DNA from 3 places in the Streptomyces sp. NPDC051104 genome. Region 1 is predicted to be linked to each of the others. Evidence: riboswitches for the same ligand, from Rfam matches in the RefSeq annotation. Region 1 holds a riboswitch; each other region holds the start of a gene.

Evidence for each region. A riboswitch is a leader RNA that binds a small molecule or an ion and turns the genes downstream of it on or off. The one in region 1 is predicted to bind cyclic di-AMP.
Region 2: linked by a shared signal. The riboswitch ahead of AB0N14_RS04250 (transglycosylase SLT domain-containing protein) and the one ahead of AB0N14_RS30810 (M23 family metallopeptidase) in region 1 are both predicted to bind cyclic di-AMP.
Region 3: linked by a shared signal. The riboswitch ahead of AB0N14_RS17345 (transglycosylase family protein) and the one ahead of AB0N14_RS30810 (M23 family metallopeptidase) in region 1 are both predicted to bind cyclic di-AMP.

The regions. Positions count from the first base shown of each region.
Region 1 covers NZ_JBFBBS010000033.1:17,777-28,056, reverse strand. Annotated here, with positions in the region: gene tyrS (tyrosine--tRNA ligase) at 1-1,011, opposite strand, end outside; gene ribA (GTP cyclohydrolase II) at 1,200-1,838, opposite strand; gene AB0N14_RS30830 (MarR family transcriptional regulator) at 2,164-2,673, opposite strand; gene AB0N14_RS30825 (dihydrofolate reductase family protein) at 2,753-3,901, shown strand; tRNA gene AB0N14_RS30820 (tRNA-Met) at 4,018-4,091, shown strand; gene AB0N14_RS30815 (PP2C family protein-serine/threonine phosphatase) at 4,618-5,700, shown strand; cyclic di-AMP (ydaO/yuaA leader) riboswitch at 5,927-6,083, shown strand; gene AB0N14_RS30810 (M23 family metallopeptidase) at 6,095-7,117, shown strand; gene AB0N14_RS30805 (aldo/keto reductase) at 7,205-8,149, shown strand; gene AB0N14_RS30800 (PrsW family intramembrane metalloprotease) at 8,195-9,583, opposite strand; gene trmB (tRNA (guanosine(46)-N7)-methyltransferase TrmB) at 9,647-10,280, opposite strand, start outside.
Region 2 covers NZ_JBFBBS010000001.1:857,837-868,116, forward strand. Annotated here, with positions in the region: gene AB0N14_RS04215 (tetratricopeptide repeat protein) at 1-1,526, opposite strand, end outside; gene AB0N14_RS04220 (DUF6668 family protein) at 1,776-2,315, shown strand; gene AB0N14_RS04225 (NUDIX hydrolase) at 2,318-2,872, shown strand; gene AB0N14_RS04230 (ABC transporter permease) at 2,932-3,801, opposite strand; gene AB0N14_RS04235 (ABC transporter ATP-binding protein) at 3,788-4,786, opposite strand; gene AB0N14_RS04240 (sigma-E factor regulatory protein RseB domain-containing protein) at 4,828-6,057, opposite strand; gene AB0N14_RS04245 (polyprenyl synthetase family protein) at 6,333-7,343, opposite strand; cyclic di-AMP (ydaO/yuaA leader) riboswitch at 8,233-8,397, shown strand; gene AB0N14_RS04250 (transglycosylase SLT domain-containing protein) at 8,417-8,917, shown strand; gene AB0N14_RS04255 (HAD family hydrolase) at 8,961-9,773, opposite strand; partial or broken gene AB0N14_RS04260 (FAD-dependent oxidoreductase) at 10,053-10,280, opposite strand, start outside.
Region 3 covers NZ_JBFBBS010000010.1:85,010-95,289, forward strand. Annotated here, with positions in the region: gene AB0N14_RS17330 (nucleoside triphosphate pyrophosphohydrolase) at 1-113, shown strand, start outside; gene AB0N14_RS17335 (cytochrome P450) at 110-1,408, shown strand; gene AB0N14_RS17340 (transglycosylase family protein) at 1,591-2,589, shown strand; cyclic di-AMP (ydaO/yuaA leader) riboswitch at 2,788-2,954, shown strand; gene AB0N14_RS17345 (transglycosylase family protein) at 2,959-3,654, shown strand; gene eno (phosphopyruvate hydratase) at 4,015-5,301, shown strand; gene AB0N14_RS17355 (septum formation initiator family protein) at 5,427-5,936, shown strand; gene AB0N14_RS17360 (DUF501 domain-containing protein) at 6,020-6,556, shown strand; gene AB0N14_RS17365 (Ppx/GppA phosphatase family protein) at 6,553-7,518, shown strand; gene AB0N14_RS17370 (NAD(P)/FAD-dependent oxidoreductase) at 8,602-9,984, shown strand; gene AB0N14_RS17375 (cyclopropane-fatty-acyl-phospholipid synthase family protein) at 10,190-10,280, shown strand, end outside.

The DNA of each region.
Region 1 (10,280 bases):
CAGCGTCGCCTCGTCGAGCTCGGCGAGTTCACCCTGCCCGAACAACGCCTTCGACGCGGCGATCACGGCAGCGCACTGTTCGGCGCCGTGAACCAACGTGGTCAGCTCCTCGGCGAGCGCACGCTGCGCGGTACGGGCTTGCGGCCGCTCCGCGGTCACCTTCTCCAACTCCTCCAACTCCTCGCGGGACTTGAAGGAAAGGATGCGCATGTACCGCGAGATGTCCCGGTCATCCGTGTTCAGCCAGAACTGGTAGAACGCGTACGGCGTGGTCATCTCCGGGTCGAGCCAGAGCGTGCCGGTCTCCGTCTTGCCGAACTTGGTGCCGTCCGCCTTCGTCATCAGCGGCGTCGCCAGCGCGTGCACCTCGGCGTGCGGTTCCAGGCGGTGGATCAGATCGAGACCGGCCGTGAGGTTTCCCCACTGGTCGCTGCCGCCCGTCTGGAGGGTGCAGCCGTACCGCCGGTACAGCTCCAGGAAGTCCATGGCCTGAAGCAACTGGTAGCTGAACTCCGTGAAGCTGATGCCCTGCTCGGACGCCAGGCGCTGGGCGACCGAGTCCTTGGTGAGCATCTTGTTCACCCGGAAGTGCTTGCCGATGTTCCGCAGGAACTCGATCACGGACAGGCCCGCGGTCCAGTCCAGGTTGTTGACCATGGTCGCCGCGTTGTCGCCCTCGAAGGAGAGGTACGGCTCGATCTGTGCGCGCAGCCGGGTCACCCACTGGGCGATGGTCTCCGGGTCGTTCAGGGTGCGCTCGGCGGTCGGCCGCGGGTCGCCGATGTGGCCGGTCGCGCCGCCCACGAGTGCCAGGGGCCGGTGCCCCGCCTGCTGGAGTCGGCGTAGGGTGAGCACCTGCACCAGGTGGCCGACGTGCAGGCTGGCCGCGGTGGGGTCGAAGCCGCAATAGAACGTGACGGGGCCATCCGCGAGAGCTTTGCGCAGTGCGTCCTCGTCAGTGGCCTGGGCGATCAGCCCGCGCCACTTGAGCTCGTCGACGATGGCCGTCACGGTCCTGTGTCTCCTTGAGTCGCGTGTGTCAATGTGGCGGCCAGTGTAGTGCTCCGGCCGGATTTCTGCGTTTGTGTTCGGCGGCCGTGCGGTGAAGGAGCGGCCAGGCCATCCGCATCCGGGGAGTGTCCTGGGTCACACAGTCTCGAAGTTTCTGCGCTGGTGCGCGCGGGGAATCTCCCTCCCCTTCAGCCCGCGGTCAGTTCCGTCAGCGGCAGCGTGTGCTGGGTGTGGACCACCTTCGCGCGCAGATAGCGCACGTTCTGGGCCGTGGTGAAGACGCCCGTGGGGACGCGGTGAGTGACCGTGAGGCCGAGGTCCCGGAGCTGTCGGGCCTTGTCGGGGTTGTTGGAGAGCAGGTCCAGGGCGTCGATGCCGAGCGCGCGGAGCATCTGCGCGGCGGCCGTGTAGTCGCGGGCGTCCTCCGGCAGGCCGAGCGCGGCGTTCGCCTCGTAGGTGTCCAGGCCCTGGTCCTGGAGGGCGTAGGCGTCGAGCTTGTTGTAGAGGCCGATGCCGCGGCCCTCCTGGCGCAGGTAGAGCAGCACGCCGCCGTGCTCGGCGATGCGCTCCACCGCCTCCCGCAGCTGGGGGCCGCAGTCGCAGCGGGCCGAGCCGAAGACGTCGCCGGTGAGGCACTCGGAGTGCAGTCGCACCAGCGGCGGCCGGCCGGCGGCGGGCTCGCCGAGGACCACGGCCACGTGCTCCCGCCCGTCGGTGAGGCCGTGGAAGGTGGCCAGGTCCGCGGTGACCGTGTAGCCGTCGCCGAAGCGGAGCGGGACCGTCACCCGGGTGCGGACGGTGGCGGCCGGAAGCCCGGCGCCGGGCATGTCGGCACCGAGCAGGTCGGTGGCGGAAAGAACGGCACCGGGCAGGTCGTTGCCGAGGAGGGGGATGGCCGGGGCGGCTGCGGGCGGCTCCGCCGTGTGCGGGGCGGCTGTGTGGGGGTCGGCGGTGTCACCGGTGTCGCGGGAAGGGGCGGTCTCGTGTGCGTCGCGCATGGCTGTCGTCTTTCTCCTGGCCGACGATGGCGGGTGCGGAGGATGCGCTTCACACAGCTTCATGCTTCAGATTTGAAGCACAACCTCGGCCGAGACTCTATCCCTGCTTTAAATTTCAAGCAACTCTTTTTCCCGTGTCGCCTGTCGCCTCCGGTCACGGCGTGGACGAACGCCGGCGCCACGGCAGCTCGCCGCACGCCGACCGCTCCTCGTCCTGCTGGAGCGCCTCCGTGATCCGGGAGCAGATCGCTTCCAGCTGGGCCACCTGCTCCTCGGTGAGGTGGTCGAAGACGGCCGAGCGCACCGTCTCGACGTGACCGGGCGCCGTACGCTCCAAGAGCGCCCTGCCGTCCTCCGTCAGGATCGCCACGCTGCCGCGCTTGTCGGTCGGGCAGCCCTCCCGGCGGACCGTTCCATCCTTCTCCAGCCGGGTGACCACGTATGTCAGCCGGCTGCGCGTGATCTTCAGTGCCTCGGCGAGATCGGTCATGCGCATACGGCGGTCCGGTGCCTCGGAGAGGTTGGCCAGGACCGAGTAGTACAGGTGCGGCATGCCGGCCTCCTGCTGGAGCTGCCGGTCGATCGCGTCCTCCAGGAGCCACGACGCGGCCAGGTACGAGCACCAGGCGCGCAGTTCCTCGGGGGTGAGCCAGCGGGTCGTCATACTGGCAGTGTAGTTATTGTTTAAAAGTTGAACCAAGCCGCCTCGTTCACCGGATCGGCCCGACCCCAGGAGCGCCGCCATGGCCCATCCCTACGTCCTGTTGTCCGCCGCCGTCTCCCTCGACGGCTTCCTGGACGACACCGGGCCCGAACGGCTGCTGCTGTCCGGCCCGGAGGACTTCGACCGGGTCGACGAGGTGCGGGCGGGCAGCGACGCCATCCTCATCGGCGCGGGCACGCTGCGCACCGACAACCCCCGGCTGCTGGTCTACTCGGCCGAGCGGCGCGCGGCCCGCCTCGCCGCCGGGCTGCCAGAGTATCCGCTGAAGGTCACGGTCAGCGCGTCCGGGGACCTCGATCCCGAGGCCCGCTTCTGGCACACGGGAGGCGCGAAGACCGTCTACACGACGGACAAGGGCGCCCGGCGGCTGCGCGGTCTGCTGCCGGCGGACGTGGAGGTGGTCGCGCTCGGGCCGGACGTGGAGTGGCGGGCCGTGCTCGACCACCTCGGTGACGTGAAGGGCGTACGGCGGCTGATGGTCGAGGGCGGCGGGAGCGTGCACACGCGGCTGCTCCAGCTGGGGCTCGCGGACGAGGTGCAGCTCGTGGTGGCGCCGCTGTTCGTGGGGGAGCCGGAGGCCCCGCGGATGTTCGGGCACGGCGCGTACCCGCCGGGGCGGATGCGGCTGGTGGAGACGCGCGCGGTCGGGGACGTGGTGCTGATGCGGTACGTGCCCACCGCGCCCGGCACCGGGAGGCTCGCCTCGGCAGCGGACCGGCGGTGGCTGGAGGTGGCCTGCGAGCTGGCGGACCGGTGCCCGCCGTCGGAGATCGCCTTCAGCGTCGGCGCGGTGGTCGTCGCGGCCGACGGCACGGAACTTGCGCGGGGCCACTCCCGGGAGGGCGGCGACCCCGTGGTGCACGCCGAGGAAGCGGCGCTGGCGAAGCTGGACCCCGCGGATCCGCGGCTGGCCTCCGCGACGGTGTACAGCAGCCTGGAACCGTGCGCCCGCCGCGCGTCCCGGCCCGCGCCCTGCGCCCGGCTGATCATCGAGGCGGGGGTACGACGGGTGGTGACGGCCTGGCGGGAACCGGACACGTTCGTCGCGTCGGCTGACGGGAACGCACTGCTGGCGGCCGCGGGCGTGGACGTGGTTCTGCTGCCGGAGTACGAGGACCGCGCCAAGGCCCCGAACGCCCATCTGCTGCCCCCGGCCGCCCGTACCTGAGGGCCTCGAAGGGGGCCGAGCAGCTCCGCGTACGGCCGGAAATCTCTGGTGGGACGGCCTGGGGGTGAAACCCGTGCGCTAGCTGTCGCGCGCATGGCGTACACTGGAATCACCGACGCGGGGTGGAGCAGCTCGGTAGCTCGCTGGGCTCATAACCCAGAGGTCGCAGGTTCAAATCCTGTCCCCGCTACTGAAGGCCGAGGGCCGGAGTCCGAAAGGGCTCCGGCCCTCGGTGTTTCCCCGGCCCTCTTTCACCCACTGGCGGCTACTCCGCCCGGCCCACAGCGGTCGCCCCCCGCCGCCCTTCCGGGAAGCCTGGACGGGTGGTGCAGCAAGCAGGCGAGCGGTGGTCATGGGAGCAGGATCCCGACGAGCGGCGTGGGCCCGATGGGCCGTGTGAGGAGGGGGCCGAGGACCACGAGCGGTCGCGCGGGCGTCTCTCCGGGCATCTCTCCGGCCGTCGCGACGGGTCGGGCGGGCGTCTCTCCGGCCGCGGCAACCGGTCCGGCGGGTGCCTCCCCGACCGCGAGGACCGCCTAGCCGGCCGACCCGGCCGGCTCGTCGGAGCCCCCGGAGCCCCCGGAGCCCCCGAAGCTCCAGGATCCCCCGTGCCCGACCCCGGCACCCCCGTCCCCGCCCCCGGCGCGAGGGCCGTTCCGGTGCCCGCGTACGGAGGGGCCGAGGCGGAGGCCGCCACGGAGGCCGAGGAGCGGCGGATCTCGTACGCGCGGGCCTTTCTGCGGGGCCTGCCCGGGCTGCTGATCGTCGCCGGGTTCTGCTTCGACCTCCTCGCCCCGTCCGACTACACGGCCGGCCCCCTCTTCACCGCCGCGCCGCTCGTCGCCGCGCCCCTGTTCTCGTTGCGCGGCACCGTCCTCACCGGCACGGCGGCCGTCGTCGTGGTCCTCGGGGTCCACCTCGGGCTCGGCGTGCTCGGAAAGGCGGGCGAGGTCACCGAGGTGGCCACGGTCACCACCGTCGCCGCCCTCGCCGTCCTCCTCAACGTGCTGGTCCGCCGCAACGTCGCCCGCCTCGCGTCCGCCCGCCAGATCGCCGAGGCCGCGCAGCGTGCGGTGCTGCCCGAGCCCGCCGCCCGGATCGGTGGGCTGGACATCGCCGCCCGCTACGAGGCCGCGCAGGCCGACGCGTTCATCGGCGGCGACCTGTACACCGTCCAGGACTCCCCGCACGGGGTACGGCTCGTCGTCGGCGACGTACGCGGCAAGGGCATGGGCGCCGTGACCGCCGTGGCCGTCGTGATCGGGGCCTTCCGGGAGGCCGCCGAACAGGAGCCCACGCTCGAGGCCGTCGCCCAGCGCCTGGAGCGGGCGCTGATGCGCGACCGCGCCGGGCGCGAGGGGCCCGACGTGTACGAGGGGTTCACCACCGCGATCCTCGCCGAGATCCCGCACGGCTCCGGCGTCGTCCGCATCGTCAACCGCGGCCACCCCGCCCCGCTGCTCCTGCTCCCGGACGGTTCCCTGCGAGAACTGGAGGCCCGCGAGCCCGCGCTGCCGCTCGGCATGGGCGACCTCGGCGTCTGGCCCGACCGGGTGGAGGAGTGGGACTTCCCGCCCGGCTCGACGCTGCTCTTCCACACCGACGGCGTCTCGGAGGCACGGGACGCGCACGGCCGGTTCTACGACCCCGCCGTCCGCCTCGCCGGACGGGTCTTCCCCGGCCCCGGCGCCCTGCTGAGCACCATCACGCGCGAGGTCGCCCGGCACACCGGCGGCCGCGGCACGGACGACATGGCTCTGCTGGCCGTGCGCCGGCCCGGGCGCCCCCTGGCGCGGTGACGAGGAGTGAGTGAGCCATGCCCCTCCGCATAAGAACTGACATACTGTCAATACCCATGAGGTCGATGAGGCGGGGGCGACTCGCCCGATTTCCTCCGTTCAGGCCATGAAAGTCCTGGCCAGCGGCAATGAACGGATCTGCCTGAACGGCTTGGAATACAGGCCGCGGGTCTATTAACGTTCGATAACGCAGCGCGGTCGTCCCAGCCGTCACCGAAGGCGGCTCCGTGCGCGCCTGCCGAATCCCGCAAGGGAGCCGGGGAACCACCACCTTGGGGTGAATCACGCGGATACCGCCGTGCCGCACGGCCGGTATACGCGCGTAGGAGACCTTCCTGCTCCGAACCCGTCAGCTAACCCGGTAGGCGAGACGGAAGGAAAGGAGTGCGCCCACGTGGCGTTCAACCGGCCTGCCCAGAGCACCTCGTTCGCCCCGAACGGTACTCAGACGCTCGACGTCGCACCCGGTATCGACGAGGGCCCCTGGGAGGAGTGGAACCCCACCGAGGACTCCGTCCGCCCCGTCCGCGGCCGGCACCGCGTCGCCAAGCAGCGCGGGGGCGGGCTCGCCCGCAGCTCCACCGTCCTCGGCGTCGGTGTGATGGCCGCCGTCGGCGCGGGCGGCATGGCCACCGCCCAGTCCGGCAAGCCGCCGGTGTCCATATCCCTGCCGGACCTCTCCTCGGTCACGGAATCCGCCAAGGCGCTCATCGGCGACGACTCCGGCGCCCCCGAGAGCTCGGCCACCGCTCTCAGCAGCGTCGGCCGGACCGACGCCGGTGATGCCACCGACGCCGCCGGTTCGAAGGGCGCGGGCGAGGCGCTGCGCGCCCGGATCATGCAGCAGGCCGAGTCCCAGCAGGACCGGATCGCGCAGGAGGCGGCGCAGGCCGCCGAGGACGCCGCCGTGAAGAAGGCCGCCGCCGCGGCGGCCAAGGCACAGGACGACGCGCAGGCCAAGGCCGCCGCCGAGAAGAAGAAGGCGCAGGAGGCCGCGCGGCTCGCCGCACTCGCCCGGCAGTTCACGCTGCCGACCTCCTCCTACACCCTCACCTCCCACTTCGGCGACGCCGGTGCCATGTGGTCCTCCGGCTTCCACACCGGCCTGGACTTCGCCGCGCCCACCGGCACGCTCATCAAGGCCGTCCACAGCGGCACGATCACGGAGGCGGGCTGGGCCGGCTCGTACGGCTACCGCACGATCCTCACCCTCGACGACGGCACCGAGCTGTGGTTCTGCCACCAGTCGTCGATCAGCGTCACGGTCGGGCAGAAGGTCGGCACGGGCGACGTCATCGGCCGCGTGGGCGCGACCGGCAACGTCACCGGGCCACACCTGCACCTGGAGGTCCACCCGAACGGCGGCGCCGCGATCGACCCGCTGGCCTGGCTGCGCGGCAAGGGCCTCAACCCCTGACCCCACCCCCGCAAAGAGCGCGATCGTTTGCAAGATCTTTGCGGGCTTTCCGGAAGACGCCGCCCGGTCCGGGCGTTGACACAGAACATGACTTCTCTTCGCAAACTGGGTTCTTCCGATCTCGAGGTCTTCCCGCTGTCCCTCGGCGGCAACGTCTTCGGCTGGACCGCCGACGAGACGCAGTCCTTCGCCGTCCTCGACGCATACACGGAGGCGGGCGGGAACTTCATCGACACGGCCGACTCGTACTCGGCCTGGGTGCCGGGCAACAAGGGCGGCGAGTCCGAGACCATCATCGGCAAGTGGGTGAAGGCGCGCGGCAACCGCTCCGACGTGGTCATCGCGACCAAGGTCAGCCAGCACCCCGACTACCAGGGCCTGACCGCCGCCAACATCAAGGCCGCGGCCGACGCGTCCCTGCGCCGTCTGGACACCGACTACATCGATCTCTACTACACCCACTTCGACAAGCCTGAGGTGCCGGTCGAGGAGATCATCGGCGCGCTCGACGAGCTGGTGAAGGCGGGCAAGGTGCGCGCCATCGCCGCCTCCAACATCTCCGCCGAGCGCCTCCAGGAGTCCCTGGACTTCTCGGACCGCGAGAACCTGGCGCGGTACGTGGCGCTGCAGCCGCACTACAACCTGGTCTCGCGCGACACCTACGAGGGTGCGCTGCAGGACCTCGCCTCCCGGGCGGGGCTCGCGGCGATTCCCTACTTCGCGCTGGCGTCGGGCTTCCTGACCGGCAAGTACCGGCCGGGTACGACGGTGGAGTCGGCACGCGCGGAGGGCGCGGCCAAGCACCTGGCGACCGAGCGCGGGCAGCGGGTCCTGACGGCCCTGGACGAGGTCGCCGAGGCCCGGGGCGCCGAGATCCCGACGGTGGCGCTCGCCTGGCTGGCGGCCCAGCCGACGGTCGCGGCACCGATCGCCTCGGCGCGGACGGTGGAGCAGCTGCCTGCGCTGCTGGCCGTCGCGGACCTGACGCTGACGGACGAGGACGTGGCCAAGCTGACGGAGGCGTCGGCGTAGCCCGGCAGACGGCGGAGTCCGGCGGTGCCGAGCGCGCGTCAACTCCTAGGCGCGATAGGGGTTGTACTCCGGATACGGCACCGCCGGACCGTACTGCGGCATCGCAGGGCCGTACTGCGGCGCCACCGGGCCGTACCGCGGCATGGCAGGGCCGTACTGCGGCGCCCTCTGGAACGCCACGTGCCCGTACCCCGGCCACAGCGGCGGAGCCGCCGGTGCCGTCGCCCGTGCCGCATACGCCAGCGCCGGCCGCGCCACCTCCCGGCGCGCCCACAGCTCGGTCAGCAACTCCCGTTCCCGTACGACGAAATCGGCGCCCGCCCGCCCCCGGCGCCCCCGGTGGCGCAGGAACGCCAGCGACGTCGCGTACGCCTCGTACCGCGCGACCGACCGCGCCGCGTCCTTCCCGAAGTGCTGCCTCGCGTACTCACGGGCCAGCCGCCGCGCCCGCATCGAACCGAGCACGAACGGCTCCACCGGCCCCATCCACCCGGCGGCCACGTACGTGGGCAGCTCCTCCCGCACCGTCCGCAGCTCCCGCTGACGCGTCCAGATGACCAGCCAGGTCAGCAGCCCGAACGCGGGCACCATGAACGACGCGTACACCGCGAAGAACCCGTACTGGCCGAACGTGGACGACCCGTTCCACATGGAGTGCATGCCCATCGCGAGCAGCAGCCCGCAGAGCGGCGTCAGCACCCGCCGGACGTGCTGGCGCTCCGCGGACAGCGCGGCGATGCCGAAGCCGATGCCGGTGAGCACGGTGAACAGCGGGTGCGCGAAGGGTGACATCACCACGCGGACGAAGAAGGTCGCGGCCGTGACGGACGCCAGCCCGCTTCCCCCGCTCATCTGGTCGGTGCCGAAGGCCGTGCCCAGGTAGAGGATGTTCTCGGTGAAGGCGAAGCCGGTGGCGGTGACGCCGGCTATCACCACTCCGTCGATGATCCCGGTGAAGTCCCGTCTGCGGAAGAGGAAGACCAGCAGCACGGCCGCGGCCTTCGCGGACTCCTCGACGATCGGCGCTATCACGGTCGCGCCGAGCGTGTCGGCGCTGTGCGGATCGGCGGTCGCGGTCGCTATCCACCGGGCGGCGAAACTGTTGGCGACGATCGCGATGAGCGCGGCGGCGCACGCGCCCCAGGCGAAGGCGAAGATCAGGTTCCGCCAGGGTCCCGGCGCCACCCGGTCCAGCCAGCGGAAGGCCGCGATGAGCAGCGGCACGGGCAGCACCGCGAGACCCAGCCCGACCAGGAAGCCCTCGGTCCCGGTCTGCTGCCGTACGAGGGCCAGGATGACGAGCCCGGAGAGCGCGAGGAGCGTGATCAGCGCCCCGTACCGCACCCACCGCCTCTGCCACCAGTGCGGATGCCCGAACGAGCCGGCGGCGGCGTTGCCGCCCGGGTGAGTCGGGTACGGGGGAAAGGTGGCCACGGCATCGACCCTAACGAGACGGGGGCGCCGCCCGCGACGGTGTCCAACTTCACGCGCGGACGCTCAGTCTTCGGCGGTGGGCTGCTCGCGGTGCTGTACGCGCCGGAAGAGCAGGTCGTTCACGACATGACCCTTGTCCAGACCCTGCCCCTCGAAACGGGTCAGCGGCCGGAAGTCGGGGCGTGGCGCGTACCCGCCGCCGGGCTGGGTGTTCTCGAACCCCGGGTGCGCGGTGAACACCTCCAGCATCTGCTCGGCGTACGGCTCCCAGTCCGTGGCGCAGTGCACCAGCGCGCCCGGCTTGAGACGGCTCGCGGCGAGCGTGAGGAAGTCGGGCTGGATGAGCCGCCGCTTGTGGTGGCGCTTCTTGGGCCAGGGGTCGGGGAAGTAGACGCGCAGCCCGTCGAGGGAGTCGAAGGCGAGCATCTCGCGGAGCAGGATGATCGCGTCGCCGTTGCCGACGCGGATGTTGGTCAGTCCTGCCCGGTCGGCGAGGGCAAGCAGGTTGCCCTGGCCGGGGGTGTGCACGTCGACGGCGAGGACGTTGGTGTCCGGGTCGGCGGTGGCCATCTCCGCGGTGGCCTCGCCCATGCCGAACCCGATCTCCAGCACGACGGGGCGGCTGTTGCCGAACAGCTCGGCGAGGTCGATGACCCGATGTCCGTCGATGTCCAGCCCCCACTTGGGCCACAGCCGC
Region 2 (10,280 bases), on a different contig from region 1:
GCGAGTTCGCTCCATACGGCGATGAGGTCGCGGCCGAGATGCAGCCCCTGGACCGGTTCGCGTACGGCACGCCAGGCGGCGGCCGCGCTCTGCACGTTGCCGTAGGCCCCGCGCGGGTCGCCGAGGCGGTGACGGATGCGGGCCAGGTCCAGCGACAGATGGAAGGAGCGCAGGGGATCTGTCGCCAGGTAGGCGATGTAGGCGGTGAGTTCGCGCAGGTGCAGGACGTCGGGGTGCTCGTCGCCGAGGGTCGCGGCCGACTCGGCGACGGCCTGCTCGGCCAGCCCGGACGCCTCCTCGAGACGGCCCTGCTTCACGGCCGCGCTGATCCGGGCCATGGGCTCGGCGACAGGCCCGTCCGCGCCGCCAGCCGCCGCATCCCCGAGCACGGCTTCCGCCACCGAGTCGAACTCCCGCACGGGCGGCTCCTTGACCTCGTCGTCCTGGCCGACGGCGACGGGGGCGGGGGTGGGATCGGCGGTGGGCTTGCGGTCGGGGCCGGTGGCGGGGTCCGCTTCCGTGGTGGGAGGCGCGGTGACTTCGGGGGTCCGAGCGGAGGACAAGGCGGGCGTGGGCCGGGTGGTGGGCTCGGGGGCTGCGGCAGCGGCGGAAGTGGCGGACGGTGCGGCCGGCATGACCGGCGGTGGGCCGAACGTTCCCGTCGGCGGCGAGACGGTGCCGGGGGCCGGCGGTGCGGGCGGCGGCGGGGTGCCGCCGTGGTTCGGGGCACCCGGCAGGGCCTGGGCCGGCCCGGACGTGGCGGTGATGAAGGCGACCTGCTCGGGCACGGCCTGCAGACCGAACGGCGCGACGCTAGGGCCGGGGGGCGTGGGGGCGGCTGCGGCGGGCTGCGTGCGCCGGGTGGGAGAGGGAGCGGACTCCGCGCAATCCGGGCGCGGTGCGAGCGCGGCTGCGGGAGCGGGCTCGGCGGGCTCCGGCAGGGCGCGCAGTACGCGGGTGTCGGGCTCGATGCCGGCCGGTGTCGTGCTCGGCGGGGGCACCGGGGACTGCGACGGTGCGTACGGGTCGTGCACCGCCCCCCGGGGGGCGGTCGGTGCCGTGGTGCCCGGGGTCGGCTGCCGGGTGTCCACCGCGCCCAGGACGTGCGTGGCCCTGTCGCGGGGCCCGGCCTCCACGGGTGCCACCTGAGTCGTACCTCCGTGCACCGCGGCCCCGGACGCCGCTTCCCTCCGTACCGGCTCCCCCGCGAACTCGCTCGAACCGTCGACGTGCACCCGGATCGGTACGACGTAGCCGATCCGTTCGTCGTGCACCGAGGCGAGGACCGGGTGGCCCGTGACACGGGCCAGGTGGTGGAGGTGGTCCAGGACGGCCTGCTGGACCGGCTCCCCGGGTCCCGCGGCCACCGGCATCCCGCCCACCGTCGCCCCCGGGCCCGGCGCCCCGTCGCGTGCCCCCGCCGGCACCCGGACCTCGATCGGCGTCACCCCGGACCCCGCACCCCCGTCGGATGCGGCCCCCGCGAAGGAGCGGCCCCGCTTCTGTCCGCGGCTGAGTCGAGACATCGTTCCCTCACTCGGGTCGGTCGGGGAAAGGCGCCGATGTCCTCCGCCTCCATTCGGCGTCGGCTCCCCTCGTATGCGTCCCCGGCCCTGGGTGCGGGGACGTACGGCACACCCCTTCGATTCTCCCGCTCCCGTGCTCGTCCCCGCGTCACCGCCGCGTCACAGCCTCGTCCCAGGAACCGGAGCCCGGTACCGAACCCGCGGCACCGCAGGTGAAGATCGAGGGCGAGGAGCGACCGAGGAGAGGCGATGCAGGCGATCGCGCGGCAGGGGCCCGGCGGGCCGGAGATCTGGGTCCGCGGGCCGGTGGTCGACGGCGCACGGCCGCCGTCCTACGGCAGCGCGAGCCCACGCCGGTTCGCCTGGGTGGCCACCCACGGCGGCGCCGGCACCTCGACGCTCGCCACGGTCTTCGGCGGCTTCGACGCGGGCCGCGGCTGGCCCCGTCCCGAGCACGGCGAACCCTCCTCGGTGCTGCTGGTCGCCCGCACCCACGCGACCGGCCTGGGGTCCGTCCTCCAGTGCCTCGACGTCTTCCGGCGCGGCGCGGCCCCGCCCGGCCTCGCCCTGGACGGCGTCGTGCTGGTCGCGGACGCGCCGGGTCGGCTGCCGCGCCCGCTCGCCCAGCGTGTCAAGGCGATCGAGTCGATGATCGGCGTCCACCGGGTGCCCTGGGTACCGGCCTGGCGGACCGGCGACCTGGGCTGCAGGCCACCCCGCGAGTGCGACCGACTGGCCCGCCTGGTCGGCCCGTTCACGCCCTCGGGCGGCGGATCGGGGGTGCGCTGAGCATGCGCTGGACCGTGCACGGCGAGCGGGCGCTGTACGAGACACCCTGGGTGCGGCTGCGGGCGCTCGACGTCGAACAGCCGGACGGGACACGCTGTGAGTACCACGTGGTCCGGCTGCGGGACGTCGCCGTCGCCGCGGCCGTCGACCGCGAACAGCGCGTGCTCATGATGTGGCGGCACCGCTTCGTCACCGACACATGGGCCTGGGAGCTGCCCATGGGCCTCGTCGAGGACGGCGAGGAGCCCGCCGCGGCGGCGGGGCGCGAACTCGAGGAGGAGACCGGATGGCGCGCGGGCTCGCTGCGTCCGCTGATGTGCGCCCAGCCCGCGGCCGGTGTCACCGACTCCCGGCACTTCGTGTTCCGCACGGACGACGCCACACGCGTGGGCGAGCCGACCGAGCGCAACGAGTCCGACCGCCTGGAGTGGATCCCGCTGCCGGAGGTACGGGCGATGATCGAACGCCGTGAGATCGTCAGCAGCGCCACGCTGGTGGGCGTGATGGCCCTGCTGCTCGACCTCGGGCCCGGCCCGGGCGGCCCGGGCGGCTGCTGACCAGGGGGTGGCGGGGGCGGTGGACCGTGATGGCGCGGCCGGCCCCTGCCGGCCCGCACCTACGCCGTGATGTCCTTCGCCGTGAACCGCGCCCACGCCGCCGAGCCGAAGACCGCCGCGTACAGAGCCTGCAGGCCCAGGTTGCGTATCAGGTCGTGCCAGTAGACCGGGTCGCGCATCAGGTCCGCGAAGGACAGCCAGTAGTGGGAGAAGAAGTACGGCTGGAGCGCGTGCAACTGCGGTATCTGGTCCAGGATCTGGACCGTGATGAGCAGCCCCACCGTCGTCGCCATCGCCGCGATGCCGCTGCTCGTGAGCGTGGAGATGAACAGTCCGAGGGCCGCAACGCCGATCAGGGACGCGGTGACGACCAGCGCGATCAGCAGGGCCCTGCCGAGGCCCTCGGCGAAGCTGATGCGCGTCCCGGAGATCGTCGTCAGGTCGCCCAGCGGGAAGAGCAGGGCGCCCACCGCGAGCGCCGAGACGGCGACGACGAGGGTGGCGATCAGGCAGAAGGCCATCGTCGTGGCGTACTTGGTGAGCAGCAGGCGGGTACGGCCCGCGGGGGCGACCAGCAGGTAGCGCAGGGTGCCGGAGTTCGCCTCGCCCGCGATCGCGTCGCCCGCGATGACACCGATCGCCATCGGCAGGAAGAACGGGAGCGTCGCGGCGAGCGCGGTGAACACCAGGAACAGGCCGTTGTTCGTGATCTGCGTGATGAACGCCGGGCCGCCGCCCCGACCGCCGGACCCGTCGCTCGTCTCGATCTTCACGGCGATCCCGACCAGGATCGGCACGGCGGCGAGCACGGCCAGCAGGGCGAGCGTGCGCCAGCGCCGGAACGTGGTCACCAGTTCGCTGCGCAGCAGCCCGAAGGTCCACAGCGGGCTCGTCCGGCGCGGCACGACGGCCGCCTCAGCCTGCGACATCGAACCCCTCCCCGGTCAGCGCCACGAACGCGTCCTCCAGGGAGGCACGTTCGACCCCGAAGCCGCGTACGCGGACTCCCGCCGTGACCAACGCGGCGTTCACATCGGAAAGTTCCCGGTCCGGAGGCTCGGCCGTCACCCGGTTCTCCTCCACCACCACATCGGCCACGCCCTGTTCCTTCAGGACGCGTGCCGCGTCGGTGACGTCCGGGGTGGTCACGACGAGGCGTCCGCGCGCCCCGGCCACCAGGTCTCCCACCGGGCCCTGCGCGATCAGCCGGCCCTGCGCCATCACGGCGGCGTGCGTGCAGACCTGCTCGATCTCGTCGAGCAGGTGGGAGGAGAGGAAGACGGTCGTGCCGTCGGAGGCCAGTTCCCTGACCAGGGCGCGGATCTCCCGCATGCCCTGCGGGTCGAGGCCGTTGGTCGGCTCGTCCAGGACCAGGAGCCTGCGGGGCTGGAGCAGGGCGGCCGCGAGACCGAGGCGCTGCTTCATCCCCAGGGAGTACGCCTTCGCCTTCTTGCCCGCGGCCGCCGTGAGGCCGACCCGGTCGAGGGCGGCCGCGACACGGGTCCGCCGGGTGCGCGGGTCGGCGGTGGGGTCGGCGGCGTCGTAGCGCAGGAGGTTGTCCCGGCCGGAGAGGAAGCCGTAGAGCGCCGGGCCCTCGATGAGGGCGCCGACGTACGGGAGCACGGCGCGCGTGGCCCGGGGCATGGGCTGCCCCAGCACGCGTGCCGAGCCCGAGGTGGGCTCGATCAGGCCCATCAGCATGCGGATGGTGGTGGTCTTGCCGGAGCCGTTCGGCCCGAGGAAGCCGAAGACGCTGCCCGCCGGGACGGTCAGATCGAGCCCGTCCACGGCGAGCTGCCCGCCGCGGTAGCGCTTGGTGAGGGCGCGGGTGGCGATGACCGGGTCCTGCGGGTCACTCGCCGCCCTCGCCGCCGAGTCCCTCGACTGCGCTTCCGCGTCGGGCAGTTCCTCCATGGGCTTTCCTGCTCCCCTTCGTCCGTACGCCGTACGGGGGGTCACTTCCCCGCGTTCGCCGCCTTCAGCAGCGCGTCCTTGGTGACCGCGCCCGCGTACACCTTGCCGTCGTCCGTGATCAGGGCGTTGACCAGGCGGGTGGAGAAGACCGTGCCCGAGCCGAACTTGCCGGTGACGTGGTCGCCGAGCGAGTTCAGGAAGCCGGAGGCCGCGCCGTCGCCGGACGGCGATCCGGACGGCACCCCGCCCTTGCTGCCGGTGTCGAACACGTAGATGGCGTTCCAGCCCTCGCCGAGGGTCTTCGACGCGCTGCCCCAGGGTGTTTTGCCCGTGTCCTCACGCTGGGCCTCGTGCCCGGTCTTCCCGGCCTTCAGGTCGTCGCCCTGGGCGACCTTCGTGCCCTTGGGCGGCGTGAAGTCGAACGTCGACGCGGCCGGCTTGGCGAACGAGACCTGCGTGAAGCCCACGTCCAGCACCGCCGCGCCGCCCTTCGCCGGGGTCAGCGTGAACTTCAGCGGCAGCCCGGTCTTCGCGTCCACCGCGATGCTGATCGCGCCGACCGTCGTACCCGACTGCTTCGGCCGGACGAGCAGCTTGTAGGCGTCCCGGCCCGCGACCTGGGCCGTGCCGTCGACCGTCACGGAGGTGGTCTTGTCGGCCGCCTTCAGTGCCTGATCAGCGAAGTCCCTGGGCGTGGCGGGCACGTCCTTCGGCGCCGCCTCGCCGCTCTTGTGCTCGCCCGCGCCGGTCGCGTGGTACGCCTGGTTGGAGGCGCTGTCGTACGCCCACACCTGGTCGCCGTTGCGGATGACACTGTACTCGGCGGCCTTCTCGATGAGCGAGAGCTTCTGCTTGTCCTGGCCGTCGGCGGCGACCCGCACGGTGTGGGTGCCGGAGGCCAGCTCCAGCAGCTTGGAGCTCGGGTCGGCGGCCGAGTCGCCCTTGCCCTGCCCGCCCTGGGAGAGCGCGCCCGAGGCCAGGCTGCCCTCGAGGCCGCCCAGGTTGGGCAGGCCCAGGTCCGTGCTGATCGTCACCGTGCCGGACATCTGCTGGACGTCCGACTTGGCGATCTTCTCGATGAGCTGTTGCGCGCTGATCTTCGGCAGGTCGGGGTCCCCGGAGCCGGCGAACGCCGGGACGAGCCCGATGGTCGCCGCCGCCACGCCCACGACCGTGACCGGGACGACGTACCGCGCGGCCTTGCGCCGCCCGTCGCGTACGTCCTCGACCTCCCCGGCGGGTGTGCTGTCGTCGGATTCGTACGGTGCCATGTGTGCCTTACCTCCGTCGTCGGCGGCGGCCTGCTGTCTGTGCACTCGTCCACCCCTGCGCCGCCATTCTCCCCCGGACTCCTGTGAGGTGGTCCTCTCCATATGACCAAATCACCGGGAGGGAAGCGTCAGACCGCGGGGCCAACTCCGCGTACTCCTGGGGTATGACATGACGGGCGGGGCACGGCGCCCCACCCGTAGGGGTTGTCAGGGCGTACCGAAAGGCGTGGGACGTGGCACACGCCGGGCGGGGGGCTCAGGGAACGCCTGGCGCGTCACCCCGCCCGGTGCACCACCGCGTCGCACATCTCCGTCAGGGCCGCCTTCGCGCCGCAGTCCGGCAGCGGGGCCAGGGCCGAGCGGGCGTCCTCCGCGTAGCGGACGGCGTCGCGGCGGGCCTGCTCGAGGGCCGGGTGGACCCGGAGGCGGGCGAGGGCGTCGGCGTGGCGGGCGTCGTCCGTGAGGTCGGAGGCCAGCAGCTCGCACAGGGCGACATCCTCCGGCAGCCCGTGCCGCTGGGCGCGCTCGCGCAGGCGCAGGACCGGGAGGGTCGCGATGCCCTCGCGCAGGTCCGTCCCCGGCGTCTTGCCGGACTCGTGGGAGTCGGAGGCGATGTCCAGGACGTCGTCGGCCAGCTGGAACGCCACGCCGAGACGCTCGCCGTACTGCGTCAGCACGTCCACGACCGTCTCGTCGGCGCCCGACATCATCGCGCCGAAGCGGCACGCCACCGCCACCAGGGAGCCCGTCTTGCCGGCGAGGACGTCGAGGTAGTGCTCCACCGGGTCACGGCCGTCCCGCGGGCCCGCCGTCTCCAGGATCTGGCCGGTGACGAGCCGCTCGAACGCCTGCGCCTGGATACGGACCGCCTCCGGGCCGAGGTCGGCCAGGATGTGGGACGCGCGGGCGAACAGGAAGTCGCCGGTGAGAACCGCCACCGAGTTGCCCCAGCGGCTGTTCGCGCTGGCCACCCCGCGCCGCACATCGGCCTCGTCCATCACGTCGTCGTGGTACAGCGTGGCGAGGTGGGTGAGCTCCACGACCACGGCCGAAGGGACGACCCCCGGCGCGTACGGGTCACCGAACTGTGCCGCGAGCATGACGAGCAGCGGCCGGAACCGCTTCCCGCCCGCGCGCACGAGATGCTGCGCGGCCTCGGTGATGAAGGGCACCTCGCTCTTCGTGGCGTCGAGCAGCCCTTCCTCGACAGCGGCCAATCCGGCCTGGACATCGGCTTCCAGAGCCTGGTCCCGCACGCTCAGCCCGAACGGCCCGACGACGGTCACGTGAGGTCTCCTGTCTGCTGACGTCTGCTGACGATCACACGGTCGGTATCGAGGTCGGTCACTTGATCGATGACGCGTCAGGGCGACTCGGCTCACCGAGTTTGTCGATCTGTCGCCGCCATCACTCAAGTCAGCGTATCCGGTCAGGTTTCGATCACCACGAGTGCCCGCTGTTCCAGGCCGGGCGGTATCGGATCACGAGAGGCATGTTCTTGATCAGGTGATACGAGCGGGTTTGGAGCGACACAGCGGAAAGCTGCCCCACCTGGTGGCCGGCGACGCGCACCGGTCCCCTGAAACACCCCCTCGCATCCCACCTCCGGAGCAGCCCGGCACCCCCAAGGCCTTCGCAGGGCCACGCGGCCCGGCCGCCCCGCCCGGCGCCATCACCCGGCCGAGCGCACACCCAGTCTCGACGGGGACGCGCGGAACGCCGAGGCACGCGCGCGTACAGATCCACAGGGCGTGACGAGATGGCATGAGGAGTGACGTCGGTCACGCCCTCCGATCCGGAGATGCGGATTCCCGTAGACCCGACCGATGTCCGAATTGCCGTAATTCGTCCCCATAAAAGCCGCCACTCGAGGGCAACAATCGAGCCTTTTGTCCGAATTGCCGCCCCAGGGCTCTGGATTAGAGGTGGCGATCAAGGAAAGCACGAGTGAATTAGCTCACGCCACCGGTAGGCGGTGCGGAGCATGCGGAATCTCAACTTCTCCTTTACTTATGCCAACTTGAACTGTGCTCAACAAAATGGATCACATCCCTTATTCCCGCATTTCATGGTCATTTACCTCGGACTGCGACTTCCAGGCTTGTTCCCGACATGTGCTCTCGCATACCTTCCCAATCGATCCGGGCGGACCGCCGAATCCTGCCGCCGCCCGCGATCCATTGACCACCACGGCAGGAGCGGGGGACCCAGGTAAGTCGCCGGACCGGGCACAGCGCCGGAACGGCTTGGGGTGAAGCCGATTCCTCGACACCGAGGACACGGCCGGGCACCTCCCAGCCCGAACCCGACAGCTCACCTCGCAGGCGCCGGAGAGGACTACGACATGCCCGCTTTCGCCCTGCCCGCACGCCGTCGGGACCGCCGCTCCAAGGCCGCGCGCCTCACCCGTGCCCTCGCTGTCGCGGGGACGGGTGCCGCCGTTCTGGCCCTTCCGGTCCTGGGCGCGACCAGCGCTTCCGCCGCGACCCCCACCTCCGCGACGACCACGACCGCCGCCGCCAAGACGGTGACGACGCGCGCCGGAAACCTCGACAGCTGGATCCGTCAGTCGCTGGTCGTCATGCAGCAGCACGGGATCCCCGGCTCCTACTACGGCATCCACCGCAACGTGATGCGTGAGTCGTCGGGCAACCCGTCCGCCATCAACCTCTGGGACTCCAACGCCCGGATGGGCATCCCGTCCAAGGGCCTCCTCCAGGTCATCGACCCGACCTTCCGCGCGTACCACGTGCCGGGCACGTCCTGGAACATCTACGACCCGGTGGCGAACATCACGGCCGCGTGCAACTACGCCGCCCACCGGTACGGCTCCATCGACAACGTCCACAGCGCGTACTGACGCTGTGCGCCGCGCGTACCGGGGCTGAGGCCGAGGCCGAGGCCTAGCGGCCCCTGAAGAGTCGTTCGAGGACGACGGCGATGCCGTCGTCCTCGTTCGACTTCGTGATCTCGTCGGCGACCGCCTTGAGTTCGGGGTGGGCGTTCGCCATGGCGACGCCGTGCGCGGCCCAGTCGAACATCGGGATGTCGTTCGGCATGTCGCCGAACGCGATGGTCCGGCGCGGCCCCAGGCCCAGATACTCGGCGGCGAGCGCGAGCCCCGTCGCCTTGGTGATGCCGCATGGCTGGAGTTCGACCGTGCCGGGCCCGGACATGGTGACCGTCGCCAGCGAACCGACCGCGCTGCGCGCCACCGTCGCCAACTCGTCGTCGGCCAGGGCGTGATGGCGCAGCAGCACCTTGCTGATGGGCGCGCACCACAGGTCGTCGCGCCGTTGGACCCGCACCGCGGGCAGCGTGGGGTGCGGCATCCGGTAGCCGGGTTCGATGAGCGTGAGCCCGTCCACGCCGTCCTGGTCGACGGCCGCGTACACCTGCCCCACCTCGGCCTCGATCTTGCCCAGCGCGGTCTCGGCCAACTCCCGTTCCAGGGTGACGGAAAACAGCAGCCGGTCCGCGCCGGCGTCATACACCTGCGCGCCCTGTCCGCACACCGCGAGCCCCCTGCCGCCCAGGTCGTCGAGCAGCGGCCGCACCCTGGGCGCCGGACGCCCCGTCACCACGAGGTGCTGCGCGCCGGCCGCGGCGGCCCGCGCCAGCGCGTCCCTCGACCGGTCGGAGAGCGTGTCGTCACCGCGCAGCAGCGTCCCGTCCAGGTCAGTGGCGATGAGTGAATATGCGAGGGGTGCGGCCATGATCAGAGAATACGGATGGAACACCCCCACGACTCACCGCGAACCAGCCGACGCCCGGCCACCCGTCGTGAACCGGCCGACCCACGGCTGACCTACGGCCGACCTACGACTGACCTACGCCCGACCTCCGGGCGCCTGTCGAGCACCGGCCGGCCCCCGGCCCCCTGCCGAGCACCCGCCGACCTCCGGCCCCCTGCCGAGAACCGGTCGGCATCCGGCTCGACAACCGTGGCCCTTCCGAGAGGGGAGGGCCACGGGGTGGTCCGGTGGGCGGCCGGGTCAGCCGTGAGCCGTCGCCAGGTGCTTCGCCAGGCGCGGCGACGCGAACTCCGTGCCGCAGACGAACCGCATCACCGGTCCGTAGGAGGCCGCCGCCGGCAGGCCCGTGAAGTACAGGCCCGGGACCGAGGACACATAGCCCGCGCCGAGCTTCGGGGCGCCCCGGCTCACCGCCAGGCGTGTGCGCAGTTCGTGGCCCAGGAAGTCCATCGCGGAGATGTCCACACG
Region 3 (10,280 bases), on a different contig from region 1:
TGGCCGCGCGCGCGGAGACGGAGGGCGTGGACCCGGAGGCGGCCCTGCGCGCGGCGGCACGCGCGTACCGGGACGCGATCCGGGAGGTGGAGAGCGGGGGCTCGAGGAAGTGAACGAGACCGCCTCCCCGGCCCCCGAACTGTTCACCTGGGAGTTCGCCGCCGACCCGTACCCCGCCTACGCCTGGCTGCGTGAGCACGCCCCCGTGCACCGGACGAGGCTGCCGAGCGGTGTGGAGGCCTGGCTGGTCACCCGGTACGTGGATGCCAAGCAGGCCCTCGCCGACCCGCGGCTGAGCAAGAACCCGGCGCATCACGACGAGCCCGCGCACGCCAAGGGCAAGACCGGCATCCCCGGCGAGCGCAAGGCGGAGCTGATGACCCATCTGCTCAACATCGACCCGCCGGACCACACCCGGCTGCGCCGGCTCGTCTCCAAGGCCTTCACGCCCCGGCGTGTCGCGGAGTTCGCGCCGCGGGTCCAGGAACTCACCGACCAGCTCATCGACCGGTTCGCGGGCAGGGGAGAGGCCGACCTCATCCACGAGTTCGCCTTCCCGCTCCCCATCTACGCCATCTGCGACATGCTCGGCGTCCCGCGCGAGGACCAGGACGACTTCCGGGACTGGGCCGGGATGATGATCCGCCACGGGGGAGGACCGAGGGGCGGCGTCGCGCGGTCCGTGAAGAAGATGCGCGGCTACCTCGCCGACCTCATCCATCGCAAGCGCCTGGCGCTACCCGTCGAGCCCGGCCCCGGCGAGGACCTCATCTCCGGGCTCATCCGCGCCTCCGACCACGGCGAGCACCTCACCGAGAACGAGGCCGCCGCGATGGCCTTCATCCTGCTCTTCGCAGGGTTCGAGACCACCGTCAACCTCATCGGGAACGGCACGTTCGCGCTCCTCGGGCACCCCGGGCAGCGGGCCCGTCTGCAGCGGTCGCTCGCCGCCGGGGAACGCGACCTGCTCGAGACGGGCGTCGAGGAGCTGCTGCGCTACGACGGCCCGGTGGAGCTGGCCACCTGGCGTTTCGCCACACGGCCGCTCACCGTCGGCGGACAGGACATCGCCCCCGGCGACCCCGTCCTGGTGGTCCTGGCCGCCGCGGACCGGGACCCGGCGCGGTTCGCCGACCCGGACGTCCTCGACCTCTCCCGCCGCGACAACCAGCACCTCGGGTACGGGCACGGCATCCACTACTGCCTGGGCGCGCCCCTGGCCCGCCTGGAGGGACAGACGGCGCTCGCCACGCTCCTGACCCGCCTGCCGGACCTGCGGCTCGCGGTCGACCCGTCCGCGTTGCGCTGGCGCGGCGGACTCATCATGCGGGGCCTGCGCACGCTGCCCGTGGCATTCACACCGGTACCGGAGAAAGGTCACGAACGTCCCGCCGACATCCGGACATGACACGGCGAACAAACGGACGGTCACAAGTAGGTGACAGGATCTCACCTCTGTGATCTTCACGTGATCTACGCTGCATTAACTTGTGACAAGCGATCTAGTGCCGATACGTTCACGCAGCAACGCGGCGGTCCGCACGCCACGGCCGTCGCGTCGGTCGATGCTGTCGTGTGAAAGGCAACCGCATGCTCTCCGGGAACGGTCGTCACCGTCGCCCCCGTCAGGCTCCGGCTCTCCTCGTCGCGGCAGGGGTGACCGGATCAGCGATCGCGATCCCGCTGCTCGGCGCCACCGGCGCGAGCGCGGCCACCGGCGCCACCTGGGACCAGGTCGCGGACTGCGTCAGCGGCGGCTCATGGAGCGCGGACACCGGCAACGGCCACTACGGCGGGCTGCAGCTGACGCAGGACGACTGGGACAAGTTCGGCGGTCTCGACTACGCGCCGAGCCCCGACCAGGCGAGCCGTTCACAGCAGATCGCCGTCGCCGAGAAGGTCCTGGCGGCCGGGGGCGTCGGGGTCTGGGGCACCTGCGGCCTGCTGAACGGTCTGAGCAGGGACTCCGGCTCCGCCGACGTCGACACGGGTGTCGCCGGGGACTCGTCGTCCGGCGGCGGATCGTCCTCCGACTCCGGCCTCGATTCCGGCATCGACTCCGGTCTGTCCGACTCGTCCGGATCATCCGCGTCGACCACTCCGTCGCCTTCTTCATCCTCTTCGTCCCCTTCGCCTTCCTCGTCCTCGCCCTCGTCCGGGGCGTCGAGCGCCGACACAGCCAAGAGCGCACAGGAGTCCGGTAGCGCGCCGACGGCCACGTCGAAGAGCGATGAGTCGGGCAAGTCGGCACAGAGCGATGCCTCGCCGGGGGCGAGTTCGACCGAGACCTCGGGTGCCGGTCGTCACCGCGGAGACAGCGCCGAAGAGAGTGCCGCGGACGGCCGTGCGTCGGACGCGTCCGGCCGGCACGCCTCACGCGGCACCGCGGACGCGCGCGACGCCGTCGACGGCTCGTACACCGTCCGCCCCGGGGACAATCTGTCGTCCATCGCCGACTCCCTTGACCTCGGCGGCGGATGGACGGCGCTGTACGAGGCGAACAAGCAGACGGTCGGTGCCGATCCGAACCTCATCCTCCCCGGTCAGAGCCTTGCGCTCGACGTCGACCCGACCGGCGGGTCGTCCTGAACTGCCCTTTGTATGACGGAAGTTCGCGACCCATTTAGCGCCGAATGTCCTATTTGGCGAAAGTGAGATATGAGTCTCATAAGCCCTGATCGTCTTTGAAATTCCGGCGATCGACTGCTTACGGTCGTGATCGCTCGCCACAGCGAGCCCCTGCGGTCGCAACGCCGAATCCTGCCAGCGGCCGTACGGGAACAGTCGTCGCGTCAAGCGCCGTAGGCAGGAGCGGGGGACCCAAGGTAGGCGCCGCGTCCGGGAGTTGACCGGAAGCGGCTCGGGGTGAAGCCGTGTCCCGCAAGGGGCACGGCCGGGCAACTCAACCGGCCCGAACCCGACAGCTCACCTCGCAGGCGTCGGTGAGGGGAACGAACCATGCTGTGTTCCGGCAACGGTAAGCACCGCCGCTCGTCCAAGGCCACCCGTGTCATCGCGCTCGCCGGTGTCGCCGGCGCTGCCATCGCCGGCCCGCTCCTCGCGGCCGGGAACGCCTCCGCGGCCACCGCCGCCCAGTGGGACGCCGTCGCCCGGTGCGAGTCCGGCGGCAACTGGCACATCAACACCGGCAACGGCTTCTACGGTGGTCTGCAGTTCACGAACTCCACCTGGGCCGCGTACGGCGGCACCGCCTACGCCTCCCGCGCCGACCTGGCCACCGAGGGCCAGCAGATAGCCATCGCGGAGAAGGTCCTCGCGGGCCAGGGCAAGGGCGCCTGGCCGGTGTGCGGCAAGGGTCTGACCAGCGCCACGTACAACGGTTCCGCGGCCACCGGCTCCTCGAGCAGCGCGAAGAGCACCACCACCACGAAGAGCACCACCCGCTCGACCGAGCAGCAGGCGGCCAACCGCTCCACGCAGCGCCCGGCCCCGCAGAAGACCGTCACCACCCCGACCGGCCGGAAGGTCGAGAAGGGCGACGGCGAGTACAAGGTGGTCAAGGGCGACACCCTCAGCTCGATCGCCGCGAGCCACCACGTCCAGGGCGGCTGGCAGAAGCTCTTCGACCTGAACAAGGACATCGTCCAGGACGCCGATCTGATCTACCCGGGCCAGCAGCTGCACCTGAAGTGACAGCCGCCCGGTAGCCGGCCCCAGGCCCCTCCCAGGCGTGACCCCCACCGTGGGGGTCACGTGAGGGCCCACCCCGTCCCCGCGGGCTCCCCGCTCCGGCGCGTGTTCCCCCGTACGCGCCGGAGCGGGGCTTTGTGCTGTCCGGCCCCTTTGTCGTCCGGCCGCTTCGCCGCCCGGCCGCGCGGATTTCACCCCGCCTTTCCCCGGCCCTTTGTTCCGGACGGGAACAATGTGTACCGTCACCCTGTCCACGGGACGGTCGGTAGGCCGGCCGACACCCCGGGGCGGTTAGGCTCTAGTCGCAAGGCACAGCCGCAAGGCAGACAGCCCCGCACTTCCAGCGTCACATCCAAGAAGGAGATGCTCGTGCCGTCCATCGACGTCGTCGTAGCCCGGGAAATCCTGGACTCCCGAGGCAACCCCACGGTCGAGGTCGAGGTCGGCCTCGACGACGGCAGCACGGGTCGTGCCGCCGTCCCGTCCGGCGCCTCCACCGGCGCCTTCGAGGCCATCGAGCTCCGCGACGGTGACCCCAACCGCTACCAGGGCAAGGGTGTCGAGAAGGCCGTCCTCGCCGTCATCGAGCAGATCGGCCCGGAGCTGGTCGGCTACGACGCCACCGAGCAGCGCCTGATCGACCAGGCGATGATGGACCTGGACGCCACCGACAACAAGGGCTCCCTCGGCGCCAACGCGATCCTCGGCGTCTCCCTCGCCGTCGCCCACGCCGCCTCCGAGGCGAGCGACCTGCCCCTGTTCCGTTACCTGGGCGGCCCGAACGCGCACCTGCTGCCGGTGCCGATGATGAACATCCTGAACGGCGGCTCGCACGCCGACTCCAACGTGGACATCCAGGAGTTCATGATCGCCCCGATCGGCGCGGAGTCCTTCTCCGAGGCCCTGCGCTGGGGCACCGAGGTCTACCACACGCTGAAGAAGGTCCTGAAGAGCAAGGGCCTGTCCACCGGCCTCGGCGACGAGGGCGGCTTCGCCCCGAACCTCGGCTCCAACCGTGAGGCCCTCGACCTCATCCTCGAGGCCGTCAAGGAGGCCGGCTACGCCCCCGGCCAGCAGATCGCCCTCGCCCTGGACGTCGCCGCCTCCGAGTTCTACAAGGACGGCAAGTACCTCTTCGAGGGCAAGGAGCGCTCCGCCGCCGAGATGACGGAGTACTACGAGGAGCTCGTCGCGGCCTACCCGCTCGTCTCCATCGAGGACCCGCTGTTCGAGGACGACTGGGCCGGCTGGAAGGTCATCACCGACAAGCTCGGCGACAAGGTCCAGCTGGTCGGCGACGACCTGTTCGTCACCAACCCCGAGCGCCTGGCCCGCGGCATCGAGGAGGGGGCGGCCAACGCCCTGCTGGTCAAGGTCAACCAGATCGGTTCGCTGACCGAGACCCTGGACGCCGTCGAGCTGGCCCAGCGCAACGGCTTCAAGTGCATGATGTCCCACCGCTCCGGCGAGACCGAGGACGTCACCATCGCCGACCTGGCCGTCGCCACCAACTGCGGCCAGATCAAGACCGGTGCCCCGGCCCGCTCCGAGCGCGTCGCCAAGTACAACCAGCTGCTGCGCATCGAGGAGATCCTCGACGACGCCGCGGTGTACGCCGGCCGTTCGGCCTTCCCCCGCTTCAAGGGCTGAGACGAGGCCGGAGCAAGCCGCTGGGACAAGCCCGAGCCAGGCTTGGCCGGTCGTACGTACGTCCCCGTACTCGGTCCCGTACCGTGTGCGGGGACGTACGCGCGTGTGAAGGGGAGGCGGGAGACATGGCCGGGAAGGACCGCGACCGGTTCTCCACCGCGACCAGGCTCAGGCTGCTCGGCGAGCAGACGGCCGCCCGGGTCTACCGCTCCCAGACCCGGCGCCAGGCCCGCCGCTCCCGGCTCACCGGCCGGGCCGCGCTCCTCGCCCTCGTCCTGTGCTCGCTGATCGTGGCGCTGGCCTACCCGATGCGGCAGTACGTCTCCCAGCGCGGCGAGATCGCCGACCTGGAGCGGCGACAGGAGCAGGCCCGCAAGCGCGTCGAACAGCTGCGTGACCTGAAGGCGCGCTGGCAGGACGACGCCTACGCGGAGCAGCAGATCCGGCAGCGGCTGCACTATGTGATGCCGGGGGAGACCGGCTACATCATGATCGACCCGGACGCGGTCAAGCCGTCGCGCGCGGACCGGACGACGGCCGTACGCCCCTGGTACGCCGGCCTCTGGGACGCGGTGGACAGGGCCGACAAGGCGGACAGGGCCGACGGTCCGGCCGGTGAGCGCACCGCGCCTTGACGCGCCCGTCACGCACCCGGACGCATACCGACGCAAACCGACGCGCCCCGACGCACCCGAGAAAGACAGCCCGAAAGAGAGCCATGGAAACCCCTCCGCCGCCCACCCCGCGCACCGAGCCGACGGACGCGGACGTCGAGGCCGTCAAGCAGCAGCTCGGGCGCCCCCCGCGGGGGCTGCGCGCGATCGCGCACCGGTGCCCCTGCGGGCAGCCGGACGTCGTGGAGACGGCGCCGCGGCTCCCCGACGGCACCCCGTTCCCGACGACGTACTACCTGACGTGCCCCAAGGCCGCCTCCGCGATCGGCACGCTGGAGGCCGACGGCGTCATGAAGGAGATGACCGAGCGCCTGGCCACGGACCCGGAACTGGCCGCCGCCTACCGCGCCGCGCACGAGGACTACATCGCCCGCCGCGACGCCATCGAGGTACTGGAGGGCTTCCCCAGCGCGGGCGGCATGCCGGACCGGGTGAAGTGCCTGCACGTCCTGGTGGCGCACTCCCTGGCGGCCGGACCGGGCGTCAACCCGCTCGGCGACGAGGCGATCGCGATGCTGCCGGAGTGGTGGCGCAAGGGGTCGTGCGTGGGGGCCGAGGTTTCCGAGGAGGACACCAAATGACGCGGGTCGCCGCCATCGACTGCGGTACGAACTCCATCCGGCTCCTGGTCGCCGACGCGACTGTGTCCGACAGCGCCTCCGGCGCGGGCGCCACGGGCGAACTGGTCGACCTGGACCGGCGGATGACCATCGTCCGGCTGGGGCAGGGCGTGGACCGCACCGGACGCCTGGCGCCCGAGGCGCTGGAGCGCACGTTCGCCGCCTGCCGGGAGTACGCCGAGGTCATCAGGAAGCACGGCGCCGAGCGGATCCGGTTCGTCGCCACGTCCGCCTCACGGGACGCGGAGAACCGGGACGAGTTCGTCCGCGGCGTGGTGGACATCCTCGGCGTCGAACCGGAGGTCATCTCCGGCGACCAGGAGGCGGAGTTCTCCTTCACGGGGGCGACCCGGGAGCTGATGGGCCGCACGGATCTGGCCACGCCGTTCCTGGTGGTGGACATCGGCGGCGGCTCCACGGAGTTCGTCGTCGGCGACGGCCATGTGCGCGCCGCGCGGTCCGTGGACATCGGCTGCGTCCGTATGACCGAGCGCCACCTCGTGCGGGACGGGGTGGTCACCGACCCGCCGACCGAGGAGCAGATCGCGGCCATACGCTCCGACATCGAGGCCGCGCTGGACCTGGCGGAGCAGACGGTGCCGCTGCGGGAGGCGCACACGCTGGTGGGTCTCGCGGGGTCGGTCACCACGGTCTCGGCGATCGCCCAGGACCTCCCGGAGTACGACTCGACGCGGATCCACCACTCCCGGATCTCCCACGACCGGGTTCGGGAGATCACAAGTGCGCTGCTCCACTCCACCCACGCCGAGCGCGCGGCGATCCCGTCGATGCACCCGGGCCGCGTGGACGTCATCGGCGCTGGCGCCCTCGTACTCCTGGCGATCATGGAACGGATCGACGCGACGGAGGTCGTGGTCAGCGAGCACGACATCCTCGACGGCATCGCCTGGTCGATCGCGTAACCACCGCCGCTTCCCCTGAACTCGACCCCGGGGACGTCTCCGGGCCGGGCGTGTCAGGGCGGCCGGCCGTACCGGCCTGGCGGGGCCGGGGGAGGCGGTGGGGCGGTTGTCGGGCGCGGCAGCGCAGTCGGCCGTATCGGCTTGGCGGGGCCGGGGGAGGCGGTGGGGTGGTCGTCGGGCGCGGGAGCGCGGCCGTATCGGCCTGTGGGCCCGGATGCCGTGGGGCGGTCGTCGACCGGAGCGGTGGCCGACCTCGGAGCCGTGCGTCCGCGCCCGGATCTTCCGTACGGGTCGGACGGCGCCGGCTCGCCGCCGCCGGGCCCTCTGCCCGAGGGTCGGCCTGGCCGGTGCCGCGCGCCCTTGGCCCCGCGTCCTCAGCGAGCCGTCCTCAGCGAGTCGTCCTCAGCGAATCCTCCTCAGGCGGTCGCCCTCAGCGGGGATCTGGAGCGGCAGCCCTCAGGGTCAGCGGGGGTCTGGGGGCGGCAGCCCCCAGGGACGGGATGGGTAGGGGCGGCGGGGGCGAGCAACCCCGGCCCTCAGCCCCCGAGCGGCCCGCACCCCCCTCCGCGCGCCGCAGCCCCCATGGAGCCCGACTCCTCCTTCTCGCCACCACCCTGACAGCCCCTCACGCGTCCTCATGCCGAGATTTTTCTACCCACCGGTAGCCTCTCCTGAGCAGGTTGGGTAACGTATGAGCGCGGTTCCCGGGGCCTTCCCGGCCCCCGGCCGACAGGCCGCCAGAAAACTTCGTGAAGTTCTTCACAAGAGAAACGCCCCTGCTGGGCGGCGATTCGCGGCCGTTGGGCCGTCCGTGTGGCTCATGGGGGCTCCGAAGCTGCTCGCACGAGCGCGTCGGAGGGTGTCCCGAGGGGATCGGAGAGGCCCTGTGCGGAGCCCCGATGGGGCGCTTCGGAACCCGGAAGGGCAGCTCACGCGGCCTTGACAACGGACAGTTCGCCCCGGGGCCCATTACCCGGCACCATGACCTTGGTCACGTGGGCGGCGAAGTGTAGCAGATACCCCACCCAAGCTTGTGAAGGGGCGCACGAGCCACCCCCCTGAGGCGGGTGGATACTCGATGGCATGAGCACCACGGAGCGTCCCAGGATCCTCGTAGTAGGCGGTGGGTACGTAGGCCTGTACGCAGCTCGTCGCATTCTGAAGAAGATGCGCTACGGCGAGGCGACCGTCACGGTCGTCGACCCGCGCTCGTACATGACCTACCAGCCCTTCCTCCCCGAAGCCGCCGCCGGCAGCATCTCCCCCCGGCACGTCGTCGTCCCGCTGCGACGCGTGCTGCCGAAGGCGGAGGTCCTCACCGGCCGGGTCACCACCATCGACCAGGACCGCAAGGTCGCCACGATCGCCCCGCTGGTCGGCGAGGCGTACGAGCTGGCCTTCGACTACCTGGTCATCGCGCTCGGCGCGGTCTCCCGCACCTTCCCGATCCCCGGCCTCGCCGAACAGGGCATCGGCATGAAGGGCATCGAGGAGTCCATCGGCCTGCGCAACCACGTTCTCGAACAGCTCGACAAGGCCGACTCCACGACCGACGAGGAGATCCGCCGCAAGGCGCTCACCTTCGTCTTCATCGGCGGTGGCTTCGCCGGTGCCGAGACCATCGGCGAGGTCGAGGACATGGCCCGGGACGCGGCCAAGTACTACAAGAACGTGTCCCGCGAGGACATGCGCTTCGTCCTCGTCGACGCCGCCGACAAGATCCTCCCCGAGGTCGGCCCCAAGCTCGGCAAGTACGGCAAGGAGCACCTCGAGGGCCGCGGCGTCGAGGTCTACCTGTCCACCTCCATGGAGTCCTGCGTCGACGGCCACGTGGTGCTCAAGAACGGCCTCGAGGTCGACTCCAACACCATCGTGTGGACCGCGGGCGTCAAGCCCAACCCGGCGCTGGCCCGCTTCGGCCTGCCGCTCGGCCCGCGCGGTCACGTCGACTGCGAGCCCACGCTCCAGGTCAAGGGCACGGACTACATCTGGGCCGCCGGTGACAACGCCCAGGTGCCCGACATCGCCGCCCGCAAGGCCGGTGTGGAGAACGCCTGGTGCCCGCCCAACGCCCAGCACGCGCTGCGCCAGGCCAGGGTGCTCGGCGACAACGTGATCTCCGGTATGCGGGGCTTCCCGCAGAAGGACTACAGCCACGCCAACAAGGGCGCGGTCGCGGGCCTCGGCCTGCACAAGGGCGTCGCGATGATCGTCATGGGCAAGATGAAGATCAAGCTCAAGGGCCGCCTCGCCTGGTACATGCACCGCGGCTACCACGGTCTGGCCATGCCGACCTGGAACCGGAAGATCCGCGTCTTCGCGGACTGGACGCTCGCCATGTTCCTCAAGCGCGAGGTCGTCTCGCTCGGCGCGATCGAGTCCCCGCGCGAGGAGTTCTACGAGGCCGCCAAGCCGGCCCCGGTCGCCGCCGCGCGCAAGTCGGAGGAGAAGGCCAAGGCCTCCTGACCCCCGGTCACCGACAGCGCCCGAAGGGGCCGCCCGCCATCCGTGGTGCGGGCGGCCCCTTCGGCGTATCCGGGCCCGTACCCCTTCCGCGGTGTGCGCAGGCATTTTGCACAGCCGTAACGCCAACGGGGGACTGCGGTCGAGCCCCGCAGATGTTTACGTGGTGTCGGACATTCCGGGATCCCCCGTCACGGAGGTGTGCACCATGGCAGACGCCGCGCCGCGGCTGAAGAGCCTCGTCGAACAGATCGTGGGAGCCCCGCTCCCCGTGCGCGTCCGCGCCTGGGACGGCTCCG